One region of the Bacillus sp. LQ01 genome, then DNA from elsewhere that is predicted to be linked to it. Evidence: riboswitches for the same ligand, from Rfam matches in the RefSeq annotation. Region 1 holds a riboswitch; each other region holds the start of a gene.
The links. A riboswitch is a leader RNA that binds a small molecule or an ion and turns the genes downstream of it on or off. The one in region 1 is predicted to bind thiamine pyrophosphate.
Positions count from the first base shown of each region.

Region 1 (5,054 bases):
GTATTCTTCGCTTATGCCAAGAGATTGGTTGGTATGAAGAGGCAAATGATTTTATGATAGCGCAAGGATTAGCTGAGTTTGTTCATACTTCATTGGAATATGAAACATGGGATCTTTTGACGCAATCAGTTGCTTTAAATTATTTAATTATTAAATATCGTATAGGTGAATTGACAGATAGGGATATTGAAATTTGGGATAGAGTTAAATTTAATGAGAAGTGTATAACCGATTGTAAACATTTATTATCTCATAAAGAAGTATTGGAATTTACATTCTTTTATATGTGCAAGAGAGCGAAATCATTATCAAAAGAGCAATTAAATAGTGATATGATGAGTTTAGCAATGTATTGTAATACTTTTGTATATGATTTGTATACACATGATTTATTACGGAAATATCGTAAGTGTACAGATTTCCTATCATATTATGGACCTAGTCAGGCAGTTTTAGCATGTCAAAGAGCTGTATTATCTCAAATTTCCGATCGCTTAGACCCATTAAAGACAACACATGTAGATGATTATTTATATGTGATGAAAGAAATGATGGAGCATATGACGATAGGAGTAATGGATCGATATGGTCATTTTATTGGAAAGCTACTATCTTATGTGCCATTTTTCGAAATGATACAAGTTCCACAGCATGCATATTATTGTGAAGAATTACTGTATATTTGTAAGGGCATTGAATATAAAGAAGAAACACTACGCAATTATATATTTATACAATTACATGATTGTTTACCATCATTCTTTAGGCTATTTCTTAAAAATAAGCGTTACGCAACGATTCATGATATTCTTTTCTATTGGTGCGATGACGAACAACGAATGAGCTTAGAGAAAAAATATAATCTGAGCTTTATTTATGAAAAATATGCTTGTGGATAAACAATATTTTCGATATGAAAAATTAATATAAATTAAAAAGGATCTCCAGTTTATGTGAGATCCTTTTTTGTTAGTAAAACAAGGAGAAAGTGATTAAGACAAGAAAAAACATTCCATATAGGAGAAGTTGTTCAGTATAACTTCCTTGTATACCAAAAAAAGTATTGGCTTTCTTATACAAATTCAATATGTATTTTATTGGAGTATCTTTGAAAGATTGGTACACAGTGTCTCCTCTTTCTAAGCTTCTTGTTCTTGTTTTTGTTTTTGGTTATAAGGGACATTAATATATCTAGCTACAAATAATAAAACAGCCATAAAGAATACTGGAAATACAGTAGATAAATAAAAGCCATTACTAATTATATTTGTTATGAGAGCACTCAAAAGAAAAATAGCATTATAAATATGGGCAATTTTTTGTTTTAGTTGCACTTGAAATGATTCCATCATAATTTCTAATGCAACAAAAGCAATAATAATAGATAAAAATACAATGTTTGTATTGTAAATGATTAAACAACAGATTAAACCTAAAAAGGCTACGTATTCAATTATAAGAGGTATATTGCGTGGCATACAATTTACCTAACTAAATATGGCAGTGGATTTACTGCATTTGTTTTTTCAAAATTCCATTCTCCATTATGTAATTCAAAATGAAGATGCTGCCCGTATGAATGACCTGTGTTTCCCATATGACCTATTAATTGTCCAGTTTGTACTTGATCACCAGCTTGTACAGTGCGATCCTTCATATGAGCATAAACAGTTGTATATAATTTCCCATTGATTTGATGCGCAATGAAAACAACATTGCCATAGCTAGCTGAATAATAAGATTTCACAACTTTACCTGCAGCAGCAGCTTGGATAGAGACGTTTCCTGGAGCGGCAATATCTATACCATAATGCATTTGTTCCCAGCGTATATCAAAGGTTGAGCTAATTCTTCCTTGAGCAGGGAATTTGAAAGCAGCTGGAATTGATGAAGGTTGATCTGTTTTAGCTTGTGGTTGATTTTGTACTACATAGTGTTTTGCTACATATCCGTATCCTGTGCCAAAACGAATTTTATACCAAGTTCCTACAGTTTCTACTACTTGTACTTGTGTACCGTTTTGTAATGAACCGAGTAGAGGGCTACTTGTACTAGCGTTGCTACGTACATTTAGATTAGGTGTTGCAACAGTATATTTTGTATTATTTTGAACGGTGATTCCTTTTACTAAGGGTTGTGAACCATTAGAGATGAATGCTTTTTGTACGTAACCTGTTTGGCCATTATGCGATATTTTATACCATTCGCCTTGATCTTCTTGAATGGTAATAAACTTGCCATTTGGTAATACATCTAAAATGGAAGATTCTAAATTAGGTTCAGAGCGAACGTTTAATGCATTAGCATTAACGATGTATTGATCATTAGAATGAAGTTTGTTTTTTAGTAAAATAGCATCTTTTTGTACATAACCTACTTTATTATGAACAGATACTTTATACCACTCATTAGTTGTTTCAAGGATGTTCACTTTTGTATTAAAGCGAATTGTATCAATTGATGTGCTTTTTACGTTATCTTCTGTATGTAATGCTACTTGATCGACTTTGACATACCCAGTTTTAATATTAGATAATTGTTCAGCGTTTGCTTTTTGTACATTTGTTTCACCCATAGAAGGAAGTAAAGAAGCAATCGCTACAGTAGTTGCTGTTAAAGCAGTAGCTTTCATATTCATGGAATAGAGACCTCCTCTAGTTGTATAGTTGTAATTTTATTATAGTATAAAGATATAATATAGTGGGTGTATTCACATAAATGTAATATGAAATCAATATAAAAATAAATTTTTTGAGGATAATGATTCCTTCTTATGCAATTAATTGGGGTTTTATTTTCTAAAATAGAATGTATGTATTGTATAAATTTGATATTCTGTTAATAATTAAGAAAATTAAAAAAGTTGATGATGTCTTATTAGGGTGTTATACTGACAGTGATAATTATATAGTTTGCTAGGAGAGCTGGTGTTGCCAGCTGAGAGTAGGCCGTAAGCCTTTGATCCTTTTTATTACCTGATCTAGATTATGCTAGCGTAGGGAAGCAATTCGGACACTAACAATGAGTCCCCGTTTCTTTGCGTATAGAAACGGGGCTTTTTTATTTGAAAATTTCATATTGAAACCACTAGGGGTGCTTGATTTGCTGAGAGAGGAATAATCCTTAACCCTTACAACACCTGATCTAGGTAATACTAGCGAAGGGAAGTGGAACATCGAATAAATGTATAACTTTATTTGCTGTAACCACTTCTTATATATAGAAGTGGTTTTTTATTTAGATACATATATTGAAAGGGGATAGAGAAATGAAATTTTGCGATAGATTATTAGAAACTGTGCAACCGGTTTGGGAGATGAGTCATAATCATCCGTTTGTAGTAGGTATGGGAGATGGCACGTTAGAAAAAGATAAATTCCAGTATTATATTATTCAAGATTATTTATATCTGCTAGATTATGCAAAGTTATATGCGATTGGTGTTGTAAAAGCAACGAATCCACAAGTAATGGGAAAGTTCGCTGAACAAATTGATGGAATATTAAATGGCGAAATGACAATCCATAAACAATATGCAAAAAGACTTGGAATTTCTATAGAGGAGATAGAGTCTGCGAAACCATCTGCTAAAAATTTAGCTTATACAAATTACATGATGTCTGTATCTCAAAATGGCACACTTGCGGAATTAATAGCAGCGCTTCTTCCATGTATGTGGAGCTATTGGGAAATTGGAAAGCGTTTAAATGATATTCCTGGAGCAAGAGATCATGAGTTTTTTGGTGAGTGGATTCAAGGATATAGTTCGGGAGAATACGGTAATCTGTGTATTTGGTTAATAGATTTATTAAATGAAATGGCAGTGGGAAAGTCTGAGACAGAACTAGAAAGATTAGAGGAGATTTTCTTATATTCCAGTCGATTTGAATATTTATTCTGGGATATGTCCTATCGTAAGGAGATGTGGGGATTTGAGGAGCAAGAACATACTACAGTTTCATAATGTTTCTTTTCATTACGATGAGAAACCAATCATCCATGAATTAAATGCTTCTATACATGAGAAAGAGTTTGTCAGTATTATCGGACCGAGTGGATGTGGGAAAAGTACTTTATTTCGCCTTATTACAGGTCTAGAAAAGGTAAGTACTGGACAGATAGAACTGACAGAAACAAAGCACCATCCTGTAGGATATATGCCGCAAAAAGATATGCTTTTGCCGTGGAGAACAATTATTGAGAATGCTGCCCTGCCGCTAGAGTGCCAAGGTGTACAGAAGAAAGAAGCACAAGTAAAGGCAAAGGAACTGTTACATAAATTTGGTTTGCAAGGGTATGAGAAAAAATATCCGAAAGATTTATCTGGTGGTATGAGACAACGTGTATCTTTTATTCGAACTTTATTAACAGGCGGGGAAATATTGCTGTTAGATGAACCATTTAGTGCGTTGGATGCTTTAACGAAGACCTCTTTGCAAGAATGGTTGTTTGAACAATGGCAAGAGTGGGAAAAAACAATTTTATTCATTACTCATGATGTTGAAGAAGCGTTATTTCTTTCAAACCGAGTTTTAGTAGTGGAACAGCAGCCGATAACGACTTTGACTGAGCGGACTGTACCGCTTGATCATAACAGAACACGAAAAGATTTATATAAACCGGAAGTATTAGCGCTGAAAGATGAGCTTCTTAGTATGTTACAAAGGCAGGTACTTGTGTGATGAACCGATTGAAAGAATTAGTTCCTGCTATTACACTTTCTAGTATTTTACTAGCTGTGTGGGAAATAGGAGCAAGAATTGTAGATGAGATGTACATTTTACCGTCACCTTCTGCGATTGTAATGAAGATATGGAAACTAAAAGACATATTATTTACAGTTCATTTACCTGCAACGTTATACGTCGTTTTAATAGGTGTTGTTATCTCTATCGTATTAGGTGTAGGGCTAGCGATGTTAATGAATGCGAGTACATGGATGGAGAGAGCATTTTATCCATTATTAGTTGCTTCACAAACGATTCCGATTACTGCGCTTGCTCCGCTATTTGTTTTATGGTTTGGATACACAATTTGGAGTAAGGTTGTTGTCA
Region 1 is NZ_JBYEZL010000001.1:2,256-7,309, forward strand. Features, by position in the region: gene AC22L0_RS00070 (DUF3965 domain-containing protein) at 1-899, shown strand, start outside; gene AC22L0_RS00075 (hypothetical protein) at 1,140-1,478, opposite strand; gene AC22L0_RS00080 (SH3 domain-containing protein) at 1,484-2,638, opposite strand; TPP riboswitch at 2,908-3,019, shown strand; TPP riboswitch at 3,080-3,183, shown strand; gene tenA (thiaminase II) at 3,269-3,964, shown strand; gene AC22L0_RS00090 (ABC transporter ATP-binding protein) at 3,933-4,682, shown strand; gene AC22L0_RS00095 (ABC transporter permease) at 4,682-5,054, shown strand, end outside.

Region 2 (5,054 bases), on a different contig from region 1:
TGTTGTGGCATATAACTAACAACATCTTGCTCTTGTACTTGCTTATCGTTATACGTTACGTTCCCGCTTGTTGGTTTTTCAACATTTGCAATCATGTTTAATAATGTGCTTTTCCCGCAACCACTCGGTCCTACAAAGGAAACAAACTCTCCCTCTTGTATAGAGGCACTAATATTCTCTAATACATTCTTTCCGTCGAAAGATTTCACTATATTTTTTATTTGTAATCCGCTCATTTTTCACTTGGAAGGAATTCATTTGTAAAAGCATCTTTTACATCGATTTTCTTTTTAATAACTTTGTTGTCATATAAGAAATTCATGTAATTCGTCCAAATTTCTTCCTTCTGTACTCCCCATGCTTTAGCATCATCTTGATACTTCGTACTTAACCATTTTTGGCTTTCTTGAACTAAATCTTTATTCACATCTGGAACAGCTTTAATTAAAATATCAGCAGCCTCTTTCGGTTCCTTAATTGCAAAATTATAACCTTCTGTCGTTGCACTCATAAACTTTTTCACAAAGTCTTTATCTTGCTTCGTATGTTTTTCACTCGTAATAATAACAGGACTATAGAAATCAAGCGCTGGATCTAAGTCCTTCACCATAATCGTATTTAACTCTTTTCCTTGACGCTTCGCTTCAATACCATCCCAACCGTAATAAATCCATTCGAAATCTGCATCACGGCCAATTGATTTAAAGAAATCTGTTTGTCCTAAGATGATTTTTTCAACTTTATTAAAATCAGCTTGATGTTTATCCATAATCGTCTTTAATGTCGCTTCTTCTGCTGGTCCTCCCCAGCCGCCGTAACGTTTACCTTCAAAATCTTTCGGTGACGTCATATTGTCTTTCTTAAGCGATGCAAACGCTGAAGTGTTATGCTGAATAATCGCTCCTACAGATACAACAGGAATTCCTTCTACACGAGCTAACGTTACATTTTCTTGTGCACTTATTGCGAAGTCTGCTTTTCCTGATGCTATCATTTGCTCTGCTGTTACATTGTCACCTGGTTGAATAATTTCTACATCTAATCCTTGCTTTTTGTAATAATCTTTCGTTTTCGCTACATACAAGCCAGTATGATTCGTATTTGGAAACCAATCTAATACTACTTTTACTTTTTGATCTTTACTTGCACTTTCTTCTTTCTTCGCCGGATTACATCCAGCCACACCTACCGCTACTAAGGCAGCTAACATAACTTTCAAACCTTTTTTCATTTTCTGCCGTCCTTTCTATATATCCATGGTGCTGTTATTCTTGCCATAAACTCTACGATAAAATACAGGCATAATGTCACCATAACGATGATTGCTGCAACACCAAATACTCGGGCAGTCAAAAAGGATTTTGTAGCCCTCGTAAGCATAACGCCTAATCCTTCACTTGCACCGAGCCATTCTCCGATAATTGCCCCCATTACGCTATATGTAACTGCAATTTTTAAACCTGAGAAAAAGTATGGGAGCACTGCTGGAAATTTTACCTTCTGGTAAACTTGCCATTTCGTCGCCTTCATTGTTTGTAACAGTTTCAGCATATTTTTATCTACTGTTTGAAAACCTTCTAAAATACTAAGCGCAATTGGGAAGAAACAAACGAGTATTACGACCATTACTTTCGGCAACATCCCATATCCAAACCAAATAATAAATAGCGGTGCAAGTACAACAATTGGAATTGTTTGCGAAATAACGAGCAATGGATTTATTAAAATACGAAATAACGGTATAACATCCATAATAATTGCGATGCTCGTCCCCAATAAAATTGCAAAGAATAGTCCAATTATAACTTCCTGCAGTGTTTGCATCGTATTTGGTAATAGTAAATCTTTCATCCCAATTAATTCTTGAACAATGGCAGAAGGCTTTGGTAAAATCCACGGTTCGATTTTAAATAATGAAACAGATCCTTCCCATATCGCAATGAGAAGGATAAGCCAAATAGTTGTAATAAGTTTAGATTGCTTCTGGTTTTGCATATTCATCACGGTACTTCCAAACCTTTTCATCTATCGTTACACCAGTGCTTGGACGATAATGGATTTTAATAGAAGTAATCACTTCTTCTGCTCCAGCATCGACGCAAGCTTGTTGCGCACGTTTAACGACATCAAGAAGTACATCTAATTCTCCTTCCAAAGTTGTTTCCATTGCCCCTACTTCATAACGAACTCCCGATTGTTGCACAACTTCAATTGCTTTATCGACAACAGAATATACATCTTTCGTTTTCGCTTGTGGTACTACTGAAAATGACATTGTAACTTGTTGTGACATAATAAAATCCCCCTTATAAAATTAAATTTCAAAAATAAGAAAAGGCTTTCCTACTGCGTAGGAAAGCCTTGTATGCAAGTTATTACAGAATAACATATGCTACATCACTTTAAGTAACTCCCTACGCTGGCATTATCCAGATCAGGTTGAGGGTCGATGTTTACTTACATCCTCTCAGCCAATTGGCTCCCCGGTCCTTAATTCGTTTTCATTGTAGCATGATTTATTTTATTGAACAAACAAAAGCATGCATAATCATTTCATTATTTTTGGAAAATAACCAACTTTTTCACCATGAGCTAATAACTGCTGTATAAATTCTTTATTAATTGCTGGTACTATCAATTCTTTTTTCTTAATCCATTCATTCGTTCTACGTGTACCCATTACAATTTCAGATTGCTGTGCTCCATCTCCTGCAACTTGAGAAGCAATTAACTCTGCTATTACTTCATTTCCCTTCGCTAATGCAAGTCCGGTATTTACATATTCTGAAAGTGGAACCATTTCAAGATTGTATCCACACTCTCCAATTAGCTGTATAAATTGTTCAAACTCAATTTGATGTGGATGACAAATATGTAACGTCTCTCCTACAATTTGCGCATCTTGTAAATACGATACAATTGATTTACTAGCAAAATCAATTGGTGTGAAATCAACTTTCCACTTCACATTTGGTGCTTTCCCAATTAATAGCATTGTTTTAATAAGACGATAAAATGCGTTTCCTTCAATATTTTGTTGGAACGAACCTGTTTCTGAATGACATGCTAAATTACCTGCACGATAAATATTTCCGCGCAAACCATTTTTCATTGCTTCACGAACAATGTTTTCCGCTTGTAGTTTACTATTTGAATATACATTCTCTAAGTCTACACTGTAATTAAAATCACCAGTTTTCATGTATGTATCCCATTGATCTACCGCTAATTCTAACGGGATACCAATTGTAGAAATAAAATGGAATGTAGCACCTTTCTCCGCTAATGCTAGCATACGGCTAGTTCCTTGGACATTTATATTTTCAAATTGTTTTACATCTCCAAAATGTCTTACATCTGCACCGCAATGAATTATCGTATCCATCTTAGAACTGATGAACATAAATTCTTCTTCGCTCATCCCAAGATACTCTTCTCCCAGATCACCAGCTACGGCCTGTATACGCTGTAACCATTCTTCACATATATCATTAAAGTAGCCTGTTAATGTATCTATAATTCTTTGCTGCACATCTTTGGTTGGTCTTACTAAACAATAAATAGTAGCAGATGTATCTCTCAACAATTCATATAATATGTGTGATCCTAAATAACCAGTAGCTCCTGTTAAAAAGACATTTGAAATCTGGGTTTCTTCCAAAACGTTTGCATACGTGATAGTATCTGGCTCGTGAATCACTTTATATTCACGAAATACTTCTTCTTTCTCTACTTTTACTTCTCGCTCAATTCGAGCTAATCCATATATCGTTCTTTCTTTAAAGAAATCTTGAATTGTTAAATGTGAGAAATCTTCTTTTAACAATGTTAAGACTCGTAATACTTTTAATGAATGTCCACCAATTGTAAAGAAATCATCATGCACTCCAACTTTTGAAATTCCTAATACTTCCGCCCAGGCGTTCGCTATTTGTTTTTCTGCTTTATTAGAAGGTGCAACATATTCTTGTAGCCGAACCGGTTCATACTTTTCTTCTAACTGAGCTAACTTCTTAACATCAATCTTTTTATTAGGTGTAAGTGGTAATTCATTAATATAAATTAGTTTAGATGGCACCATATAATCTGGTAATTGCTCTTGTAACTGATAAACTAATTCTGGTATTTCTTTTTTATTTAAAGTTGTATAGAACGCGATTAAATATTGGCTACCTTCCTTACTCTTCTTAGCAAAAACAGCATTTTCTTTTATATTATGATTTTGAGAAATTTTACTTTGGATTTCTCCTAGTTCAATACGATGTCCTCTAATTTTTACTTGATCATCTTTCCGATGTAAAAACTCTATATTTCCATCCTCTAGCAACTTAACGATATCACCTGTTTTATATATATTAACTATAGGATTAAAAGGGTTCGGAATAAAAGCTTCAATTGTTTTATTAGGCTTATTAAAATACCCTTTTGCTAATCCCACTGAATCTATATATAATTCACCAGGTACACCAATTGGACAAAGATTCATATTCTCATCCAAAATCATAACTTGATAATTAGCACATGGTTTACCAATGGGAATACTCGCAACATCCTCATTTAACTGACTAGGTATTTTATAGGTTGTCGTCACTACAGTACATTCTGTCGGTCCGTATACATTATAAATTTCAACATTTGTACCTATTCTTTCTCTCCACAATTTAATAACCTCTACAGGTAACATTTCACCACCAATCGCAATTCTTTTTAGGGAAGCTAGCTTATATATATCTTCTTCTGCTAAATAAGTTGCTACTTGTCGAACAAAAATTGTTGCTAATGCCAAGATTGAAGTTGCTTTCACTTTATAGATTGCATTTGCAAATGCCTCTACAGACAATCGCTCTTCCTCTAATAGTACATACAAGTTTCCTCCGCAGAATAAAGAAGCAAATGACTCCCATACAGAAGCATCGAAACTAAAGGAAGGAAATTGAGCAAATACATCCTCTTCTGTCAATTCATATTGCTTTTTCATCCAAGTGTACAGATTAACAACGCCTCTATGTGCTAACATCGTTCCCTTTGGATTCCCTGTTGAACCCGATGTATAA
Region 2 is NZ_JBYEZL010000004.1:112,759-117,812, reverse strand. Features, by position in the region: gene AC22L0_RS24035 (ABC transporter ATP-binding protein) at 1-236, opposite strand, end outside; gene AC22L0_RS24030 (ABC transporter substrate-binding protein) at 233-1,231, opposite strand; gene AC22L0_RS24025 (ABC transporter permease) at 1,228-2,001, opposite strand; gene AC22L0_RS24020 (MTH1187 family thiamine-binding protein) at 1,973-2,293, opposite strand; TPP riboswitch at 2,395-2,496, opposite strand; gene AC22L0_RS24015 (non-ribosomal peptide synthetase family protein) at 2,549-5,054, opposite strand, start outside.
Region 2: linked by a shared signal. The riboswitch ahead of AC22L0_RS24020 (MTH1187 family thiamine-binding protein) and the one ahead of tenA (thiaminase II) in region 1 are both predicted to bind thiamine pyrophosphate.

Region 3 (5,054 bases), on a different contig from region 1:
AAAGTTGTATTTCCATTTTAAAAGACGGGGTAGCTGAGCATAAAAAAGAGTATTATTTTCAAGCGATGGAGAGAGAAGTAGACAAAATGGATACTTTAATTTTGGATATGCTTGAGTTAGCTAAATTTGAATCTGGTACATATAAAATGAAAAAGTCTTCGTTTTATATTGATACAGTAATTGAAGATATATGTGAACATCTATCTGTGGAAATAGAGAAAAAAGAACTTCATGTTCATAAAAATATACATTCATTTGAAGTGATTGCAAATCAAGGCCGGATTGAACAAGTCATCGTTAACTTCATTACGAATGCCATACGTTATACACCAAATAAAGAAGATATTATTATTTCTACAATAGATGAGAAGGATCGTATAAAAGTGTGCATTGAAAATAAAGGTACTCACATTGAAGAAGAACAATTAGATAAAATTTGGGATCGTTTTTATCGAGTGGATACAGCTCGTCAGCGTTCACAAGGTGGGACGGGACTTGGGCTTGCTATTTCTAAAAATATTTTAGAATTACACGATGCTGAATATGGAGTGAAAAATACAGAAGACGGTGTATTATTTTACTTTTACTTACCGAAAAAAGCGTAGATAATGCATGCTACGCTTTTTTTAATTTATTTTCATATTATCTTTACCTAATCTTTATTTTTAAGCGATATAATCTGGTTAGAAAATGAGGTTATGTAAGGAGTCGATGAACCGTGCATAGCAATTGGCTAAGTATAATGGTATTTATTTTCTTTTGCGCATTTATTGTATTTTTAATTAATATTACGATATGAAAAAAGAGCGCTCATTAAGCGCCCTTTTTTTGTGTATTCATTTGATAAGCACTGATGCTTTTGAATAAGCGTGGGGAAGTGAGGAATAAAAATATAAGTAAAACTGTACATAAAATAAAAGAACCAAGCATTGTACTTCCATTTACGATTAATGAATATAACACAGCTGATTGACCTTTCGGCGCATATTGTCCCCAGAAAATAATACCGGCAATAAAGTGACAGAAATAGCGAGCAAAGCTACCGACAAATGTAGCAAGGATAATGTAAACAAGGATTTTCTTACCATGGTTTTGTTTTGCTGAAGGTTTTTCATTGCGACTACCTAAACTTGAATGTTCTTCACTATTTTCATTAGACGTTAAAAGTGCTTTTTGAATTGGACGATAGAATAAGCCAGCAAATCCGATAAAAGCAAAGGCAATGAAGTACTCAATGAATGCTTGAACAGGTGTTAAAATATAAGCATCCCCCACGACTATTTGTAATAGTCCCCAAACTAAACCACCTAAGAAAGCTGATTTAAAGCCCCAGCGGTAAGCAATAATAAAAATAGGAATCATAGCGAATGAGATAGAACCGCCTGTTGGAAGTTTAAGTGATAATGGTAAAATATCGATAATCATGGCGAAGGCTGCAAGAATAGCAGATTCGATCATCGCTTGTAAATTGGTGTTACGCATGTTGTCTCCCCCTAAATCCAAGTTGTACAAAAAAGAATAGATATCATAGGAGGATACGAAATACGTAAATAAAAATGAGGTATGTATTTCGGACGTTTGCACAATCCCTGCGTTAGCATTAACTAACAGGTTCGAAGGGTCGGAACGAAGTGTTCCCTCTCAGCGGCATGGCTCCCCCAGTGATAACGAGATTCTTTATTTGCTATTGTTTATTGTAAGCGAAATGGATGAGAATGGCAAACGAATACAGTATGACAATAATTGAAATAGAATTGTAGCGAAATGTTAATAAATATGAAGCAAAAGGGTATAGTACAAGAGAAATTGGGTGTGGTATAATTTTTTTGAAAATAATTATCATTCTCTTCTGAGGGGGAAGGTTATGAGTTTAGTAGATATTAAAATTGGAGAGAAAGTGTTAGTAAAAAGTATTCAGTCTTTAGATCAGCTATTAAAGCGTAGACTAGCTGCTTTCGGTCTTGCTGAAGGAAGCGAACTTCGCCTGAAACAGAAAGCGATGTTCAAAGGTCCTTGTACATTGGAGTGTCGTGGACAGTTAATTAGTATTCGTCATTGTGACGCGAAAATGATAAAGGTGGAATTAGCGTGAATAAGGTAGCTTTGCTAGGGAATCCGAATACAGGGAAGACATCATTATTTAATGCACTTACTGGTTCTTATGAGTATGTAGGAAACTGGAGCGGTGTAACAGTAGAAAAGAAGGTTGGTAAATTAAAAGATAGACAAGGAACATTAATTGATTTACCAGGTGTTTATGATTTAAATCCAGTTTCACGTGATGAAGGTGTTGTAACAAACTTTCTATTAACAGAAGAATTTAATCATATGTTAAATATCGTAGATTCCTCGCAGTTTGAAAGAAATATGCATTTAACGTTGCAATTACTTGAATTTGGTAAGCCAGTCTCAATTGGTTTAAACATGGTTGATGTGGCGAAGCAAAGAGGAATTGTCATTAATGTAAAACGATTATCAGAACTATTAGGTGTAACAGTCGTTCCTGTTGTTGCAAGAAGTGGAAAAGGCTGTGAAGAACTGCTTACGACTCTTAAAGAAAATGACAAAAAAGAGAAAAAGCCATTCCTTATTTCATATGGTGTACAAATGGATGAAGGAATTGGAGAAGTAATTGCTCTTTTAGAGACAGCGAATTACGAGCATCCGAGATGGTTAGCACTTCAATTTTTAAGCAATAACGAAGTAGTAGAAAAAGAAATGAAAGCATTACCAATTTATAAGGAACTCATAGCCATTCGATCTCGCTTAGAAGGAAAACTTGATTGTACGTTAGAAGAGCACATTTACAAAACTCGTGAAGCGTATATTGAAAAGTTAAAAACAAATGTTATGAAGCATGAGAAAGAAGGAAAAATTCCTTTTTCAGAAAAAATTGATAGATTAATTACACATAAAATTTTAGGACTTCCAATCTTTTTAGCAGTTATGTTTTTTATTTTTCAGGTTACGTTTACGTGGATTGGTACACCTTTATCTGATATGTTAGATGAGTTTTTTGGTGGCCAGCTTACGGATTGGGTGACGGCTGGACTTACAAGTATTGGAGCTTCTCATTTTATTCAAGCACTCGTTACAGAAGGTATTATTGCCGGTGTTGGTGCTGTATTAGTATTCGTACCACAAATCTTTGCACTATTCTTTTTCATTTCATTATTAGAAGACTCAGGGTATATGGCGCGAATTGCAGTTGTTATGGATAGAATTATGGAGTTTTTCGGCTTAAACGGAAAAGCTTTTATTCCGATGATTATCGGTTTTGGATGTAACGTTCCAGGTATTATGGCTGCGAGAACGATTGAACAGGAGAAAGAACGTTTACTTACCATTTTAGTAACACCATTTATGTCTTGTTCAGCACGATTACCTGTATATGCATTATTTGCGGGCGTATTCTTCCCGCATAGTCAGGCGACTGTTGTATTTTCTTTATATGTTGCAGGGATTGTTCTTGCGTTATTAGTTACAAAAATTATGTCTCTTACGATTTTGAAAGCGGAAAAGTCTATTTTCGTAATTGAATTACCGCCTTACCGTGTGCCACAAGCGAAAACATTATGGCTGAGCACGTGGGAGAAAGGAAAAGGATTTGTTCGTAAAGCTGGTACATTCATCTTTGGTGGTTCGGTTGTCATTTGGTTATTAAACTATGCAGGTCCATCAGGATTTGGTGTTGATATGGGAGACAGTTACTTAGCGATGATTGGTGGATTTATCGCACCGCTATTTGCACCGCTCGGCTTTGGAACGTGGCAAGCTGCAGCATCCCTTTTAACAGGATTTTTAGCGAAGGAAGTTGTCGTTTCAACAATGGCAATTATTTATGCAGTTAAAGAAGATGTGCTTGGAAACGTAATGGGAGCACATTATACAGCATTATCAGCTTATGCATTTATGTTCTTTATTTTATTATACGTTCCATGTTTAGCGACGGTGGCTGTTATTAAACGTGAAACAGGATCAGCGAAATGGACGATTTTCTCAGTCGTTTACCCGCTTGTTGTTGCTTATGTATTAACGCTTATTATATACCAAGTTGGATCTTTACTAGGATTCTAAAAGGAGATGTATAATGATGGTCAATATTATAATTGGAGCTATCATTTTTGGTTATGCAGCATACACGTTAGTTAATTTTGTAAAGAGAAGTAAAAAAGGAAAATGCGCAGCATGTTCTTTAAATAAGTCATGTCAGTCGAAAACTTGTAGTCCAGATATGGAACAAGTTGCTCATAATAAATAGAAAAAAGCTTTGCGAATGTCGCAAAGCTTTTTTGTTTTACTTTTTAATTTTTACAAGTTGAGAAGCTTCGACGCCGTTGTAACCAGGGAATTCTTTACTTGGGTCTTTATCAAATTTTAATACACCTACAGATTTTTCATCACCTTTTACATTGTTGTAAGTTGCGTCATCGACAATCGCATACATATCTGTATATGCACGGCCACTTCCGATAATTGTGTTGCCTTCATATTTTAATTTCGCTCCATCAAGTGTAGCATTTTCTACTTTTTCTTTTGCAAATAATACACCTTGTTCTGTTGTTACAGCTGGTAATTTATCAAGTGGTTTCGTGTTGTCTTTTTCATCAACTTTGCTAAGTAACTCTTTTTTCACTAGTTCCTCACCAGTTTTCTTATCCATTACAAGAACTTTTTTACCATCTAATGTTGTCATTTTCATTTTATAGAAGTCTTTTTCTTTCACTTCTTTTTTGTTTTTATCTGTAATTTGCTGAACTTGTTCTTCTGAGCCGTACAGTACAAAACCGTTCGCTTTCTCTCCTAATAAAGAACAACCTGATAATGCTCCAAGTGAAATTGCTGCTGCTAATCCGATTCCTACTAATTTTTTCATGATGATTTCTCCTTTTATATGTTTTATATTAAATACAATTTTTGTATTATTGCTTACAAGTGAAGAAGCTTGTTTGTTGCTTCTGGTATTAGTGTATAAGAAATATCAGAATGCAACTATCGAGTTAGCTTACAGTAACATTACACTTATGTAATTTAGTGAAATTGCACAAAAGTAA
Region 3 is NZ_JBYEZL010000002.1:63,385-68,438, forward strand. Features, by position in the region: gene AC22L0_RS12620 (sensor histidine kinase) at 1-605, shown strand, start outside; gene thiT (energy-coupled thiamine transporter ThiT) at 814-1,482, opposite strand; TPP riboswitch at 1,569-1,670, opposite strand; gene AC22L0_RS12630 (FeoA family protein) at 1,865-2,092, shown strand; gene feoB (ferrous iron transport protein B) at 2,089-4,077, shown strand; gene AC22L0_RS12640 (FeoB-associated Cys-rich membrane protein) at 4,091-4,261, shown strand; gene AC22L0_RS12645 (lipoprotein BA_5634 family protein) at 4,298-4,876, opposite strand.
Region 3: linked by a shared signal. The riboswitch ahead of thiT (energy-coupled thiamine transporter ThiT) and the one ahead of tenA (thiaminase II) in region 1 are both predicted to bind thiamine pyrophosphate.

Region 4 (5,054 bases), on a different contig from region 1:
TTCCAAAACGAGTGAAAATTATTGTAATTGGAGCACTTGCTTATTTTATTGCACCGATTGATGCGATTCCAGATTTCATTGCTGGAATTGGCTATACGGATGATTTGGGGGCGTTAACGGCCGCACTAATACAGGTGTCGTTATACGTCAATGAAGATGTGAAAGATAAGGCACGAGTGAAGTTGGCAGAATGGTTTGGTTCGGATATAGACACAACATTTATCGATCAGAAATTAGGTCAATAGGTGAAACCTGTCATAAGGTGACAGGACGAACGTAAGCGAGGAAGTGCATTATGCCATCAGGAAGAACGCATACGAAAATTAACTTAATATCCCTTCCGGTTGTTTTGTTTTTGCTCTTTTCGTATGGATTAACAAATTTTGATTTTTTATTAACTTTTGCGATTGGTTTTTTAGTAGGTACTTCATTTTTAACACCAGATTTAGATACGTACAGTAATGCTTATAACAAATGGGGTTTCTTACGTATATTTTGGTATCCTTATAAGAAAGTAATGCCGCATCGATCTTTCTTTACACATACGATTATACTTGGTGATGTAATTCGTATTGCGTACATGTTAATCGTCTTTTCTCCATTTTTATTACTATTAAATGTAATCGCACTGGATGGTAATTTAATAGAAATTGCGAAGAAGCATGAGGTTGAAATTGTAACGTTCTTAATGGGAATTGTTGTGGCAAGTACGCTCCACATTATAGCGGATAAAGTGAATACGCGCCGAAAGAAAATGATGAGAAAAAAGAAGAAACGCAGAAGATAAAGTGAACGAATTAGGAAAAGGGCCCCTTGCAAATTGCAAGGGGCCCTTTTTAAACAAACATTTGTTTAAAATTAAGCTTTCAGCACTTTAATTCCTTTTACAATGTTCCAGATGAAGTAGTATAAGCTGATGATTCCGCAAATAGCTAAGACAATCATTGATCCAATTCCAAGTGTTACATCTGGTTGATCAGATCCAAGACCCATAATTCCTAGAATAGTTACGCCAATGAATGTAGCGATACTTGGAATGATGTGTGTCCATAGAGCACGTTTTGCATGTGGTTTTGTTTCAGCGTCTCCCACGATCCAAACGATAATAGGGAATAAGATAGGGGCAAATAGTACACTAAAGTATGATAACGCAGCTAATATTTTATTTCCGTTCATATATATCACCTCATGAATAATTTCTGTTGTTATACTATTATTATGCAATAATTTTAGCAAACTTCCTATCGATGAACATTACAAGAACGTGACGATTTTGTAAGATTTTCTGTTAAATAATAAAATTTTCAAAAAAATCTTTTTTAATAGAAATTGTTATGGTACAGTATAAATGAAAGTTGTTGAAAACGTTTTCTTAAACGTTTTTTTATTTTAGGCTTAAAGGTATGATGACCTGATAGTCTATTGATGAGGTTATTCTATTTAAAAGGGGATTCTTTAGGGGGAGAGAACAATGAACACATGGACACAAGTTTATGATCCATTCGGAAACATTTGGATTTCGGCAGCGGTCGCACTTATTCCGATTATCTTTTTTTTCTTAGCTTTAGCAGTTTTCCGCATGAAGGGGTATGTGGCAGGATTTATTACAGTTGTACTTACAGTTTTAGTAGCGTTATTCGCTTATAAAATGCCGTTCACGATGGCAATGGCAGCAACCGGGTACGGTTTTTTGTATGGGTTATGGCCAATTGCTTGGATTATCATTATGTCCGTATTTTTATATAAAATTTCTGTGAAAACAGGTCAATTTGATGTGATTCGTGCATCGGTATTATCGATTACGAACGATCATCGTCTACTCGTTATTTTAATTGGATTTTCATTTGGAGCATTTTTAGAAGGAGCGGCAGGATTTGGGGCACCAGTAGCGATTACAGCAGCGCTTCTTGCGGGTCTTGGGTTAAATCCTTTATACGCAGCAGGTCTTTGTTTGATTGCAAATACTGCACCAGTGGCGTTCGGAGCGATGGGAATTCCGATTACAGTTGCTGGACAAGTAACAGGTATTGATCCACATAAAATTGGACAAATGGCTGGGCATCAATTACCGTTCCTATCATTATTTGTTCCATTCTTTATCGTATTTTTAATGGATGGATTTAAAGGTATAAGACAAACGTGGCCTGCGTTACTTGTAGCGGGTAGTTCATTTGCGATTACGCAGTTCATTACAGCGACATTTTTAGGACCGGAACTTCCGGATATTACATCGGCACTTGTAAGTTTAATTAGTTTAGCACTGTTCTTAAAAGTTTGGCAGCCGAAAGAAATTTATCAATCCGGGCAAGCAAATAGTGAAGTAGCAGTAACAACGACAGCGGCATCGATGCCGAAATTAACGTTTGGAAAAGTAGTGAAAGCATGGTCTCCATTTATCGTATTAACGGTTATGGTAGTCATTTGGAGCCAAAGTTTCTTTAAGGCATTATTCGCTCCAGGAGGGGCTTTAGAAAGTCTTGTATTTAAGTTTGAAATTCCAGGTCTGCATAATTTAGTAATGAAAGCAGAGCCAATTGTAAATAAACCAACGCCTTACGAGGCAATTCTGAAGTTTGATGTATTATCGGCAACTGGAACAGCGATTTTAATTGCTTGTATCATTTCCATGTTTATTTTGAAAATGAATGTAAAAGATGCAGTAGTGACATTTAAAGAAACGTTAAGCGAATTAAAAATGCCAATTCTATCTATCGGATTTGTACTAGGGTTTGCATTTATCGCAAACTATTCTGGTCTATCTTCTACGTTAGCGTTAGCATTAGCCGGAACTGGCGGACTATTCCCGTTCTTCTCACCATTCTTAGGCTGGATTGGCGTATTCCTAACAGGGTCTGATACGTCTGCGAATGCACTGTTCTCAAATTTACAAGCCATTACAGCGCAGCAAGTCGGCGTATCTGAAGTGCTTCTTGTTGCAGCAAATACAACAGGCGGTGTAACAGGGAAAATGATTTCCCCGCAGTCGATTGCAATCGCTTGTGCAGCAGTTGGTCTTGCTGGAAAAGAATCGGATTTGTTCCGTTTTACAGTGAAACATAGCTTGTTCTTCGTCATAATTGTGGGGATTATGACTTATGTTCAGGCATATTATTTAACTTGGATGATTCCGTAAATAGCAAAAGAAATAAACTTTTCATTTTTCAGATTATCGTGTATGATGGGAAAGTATTGAAAATTAAATCAGTGATAAACTAGGGGTGCCTAACGTATGCGTAGGCTGAGAGAGAAGCGCGTGAACTTCTTAACCCTTTGGACCTGATCTGGCTCGTACCAGCGTAGGGAAGTTAACGGCTTTACATAATGATGTCTTTATGAGCCAGGTCCTTATTTTTTTATGGACCTGGCTCTTTTTATTTTGGCATGCGCTGGCCATATCTCGTCCTTGTCACGAACAGGGGGGCAACAAAATTTATGAAACAATCTGTTTCAGCTGAGCAAATTGAATTGAAATCGAGTTTACCAGGGAGTAAGAAAGTATATGTGGATGGACCACGAGAAGGTATGAAAGTGCCGATGCGTGAGATTGAACAAAGCGAAACGAATGGTGTCCCAAATCCACCAATCCGTGTGTATGATACGAGCGGTCCTTATACAGATCCTGCGTATAAGGTCGAGTTGGAAAAAGGAATTCCAACGCCGCGCCACTCTTGGATTATGGGGCGTGGTGATGTAGAAGCATACGAAGGGCGTGAAGTGAAACCAGAGGATGACGGTGTGAAAGTAGCTTCGAAGCATACACCTGTTTTCCCGCAAATGGATCGCCAGCCACTTAGAGCAAAGCAAGGTGCAAATGTTACGCAAATGCACTATGCACGTAATGGCATTATTACGTCTGAGATGGAATACGTTGCGATTCGTGAAGGGGTAGAGCCGGAGTTTGTTCGTAAGGAAATCGCAGAAGGCCGCGCTATTTTACCAGCGAATATTAATCATCCAGAAGCTGAACCGATGATCATCGGGCGTAATTTTCATGTGAAGGTAAACGCGAATATCGGAAACTCAGCTGTATCTTCTTCGATTGCAGAAGAAGTAGAGAAGATGACATGGGCAACGCGCTGGGGTGCGGATACGATTATGGATTTATCTACAGGTAAAAATATTCATACGACGCGTGAGTGGATTATTCGTAACGCGCCTGTACCAGTTGGAACTGTACCGATCTATCAAGCGCTGGAAAAAGTAAACGGAATTGCAGAAGATTTAACGTGGGAAGTATATCGTGATACGTTAATTGAGCAGGCGGAGCAAGGCGTTGATTACTTTACGATTCACGCTGGTGTATTGCTTCGTTATATTCCAATCACGGCAAAGCGTACGACAGGTATCGTTTCGCGCGGTGGTTCGATTATGGCGCAGTGGTGTTTATTCCATCATAAAGAAAACTTCCTATATACTCACTTTGAAGAGATTTGTGAAATTATGAAGCAGTACGATGTTTCGTTCTCTCTTGGAGATGGATTACGTCCAGGGTCTATTGCAGATGCAAATGACGAAGCACAGTTTTCCGAGCTTGAAACACTTGGTGAATTAACAAAAATTGCTTGGAAACATGATGTGCAAGTTATGATTGAAGGACCTGGACACGTACCGATGCACTTAATTAAAGAGAATATGGAGAAAGAGCTTGATATTTGTCAGGGCGCGCCGTTTTACACACTTGGGCCACTAACGACAGATATTGCACCAGGTTATGACCATATTACATCTGCAATTGGAGCTGCGATGATTGGCTGGTTTGGAACAGCGATGCTTTGTTATGTAACGCCGAAAGAACATTTAGGTTTGCCAAACAAAGATGATGTACGCACGGGTGTTATTACGTACAAAATTGCAGCGCATGCGGCTGATCTTGCGAAAGGACATAAAACGGCTCATCAGCGTGATGATGCACTTTCAAAAGCACGCTTCGAATTCCGTTGGCGCGATCAATTTAATTTATCTTTAGATCCTGAACGTGCGATGGAATATCATGATGAAACGTTGCCTGCAGAAGGGGCAAAGACAGCTCACTTCTGTTCAATGTGTGGACCGAA
Region 4 is NZ_JBYEZL010000003.1:289,049-294,102, reverse strand. Features, by position in the region: gene AC22L0_RS22160 (YkvA family protein) at 1-245, shown strand, start outside; gene AC22L0_RS22155 (metal-binding protein) at 296-787, shown strand; gene AC22L0_RS22150 (magnetosome magnetite crystal formation protein family) at 859-1,176, opposite strand; gene lldP (L-lactate permease) at 1,472-3,133, shown strand; TPP riboswitch at 3,205-3,320, shown strand; gene thiC (phosphomethylpyrimidine synthase ThiC) at 3,433-5,054, shown strand, end outside.
Region 4: linked by a shared signal. The riboswitch ahead of thiC (phosphomethylpyrimidine synthase ThiC) and the one ahead of tenA (thiaminase II) in region 1 are both predicted to bind thiamine pyrophosphate.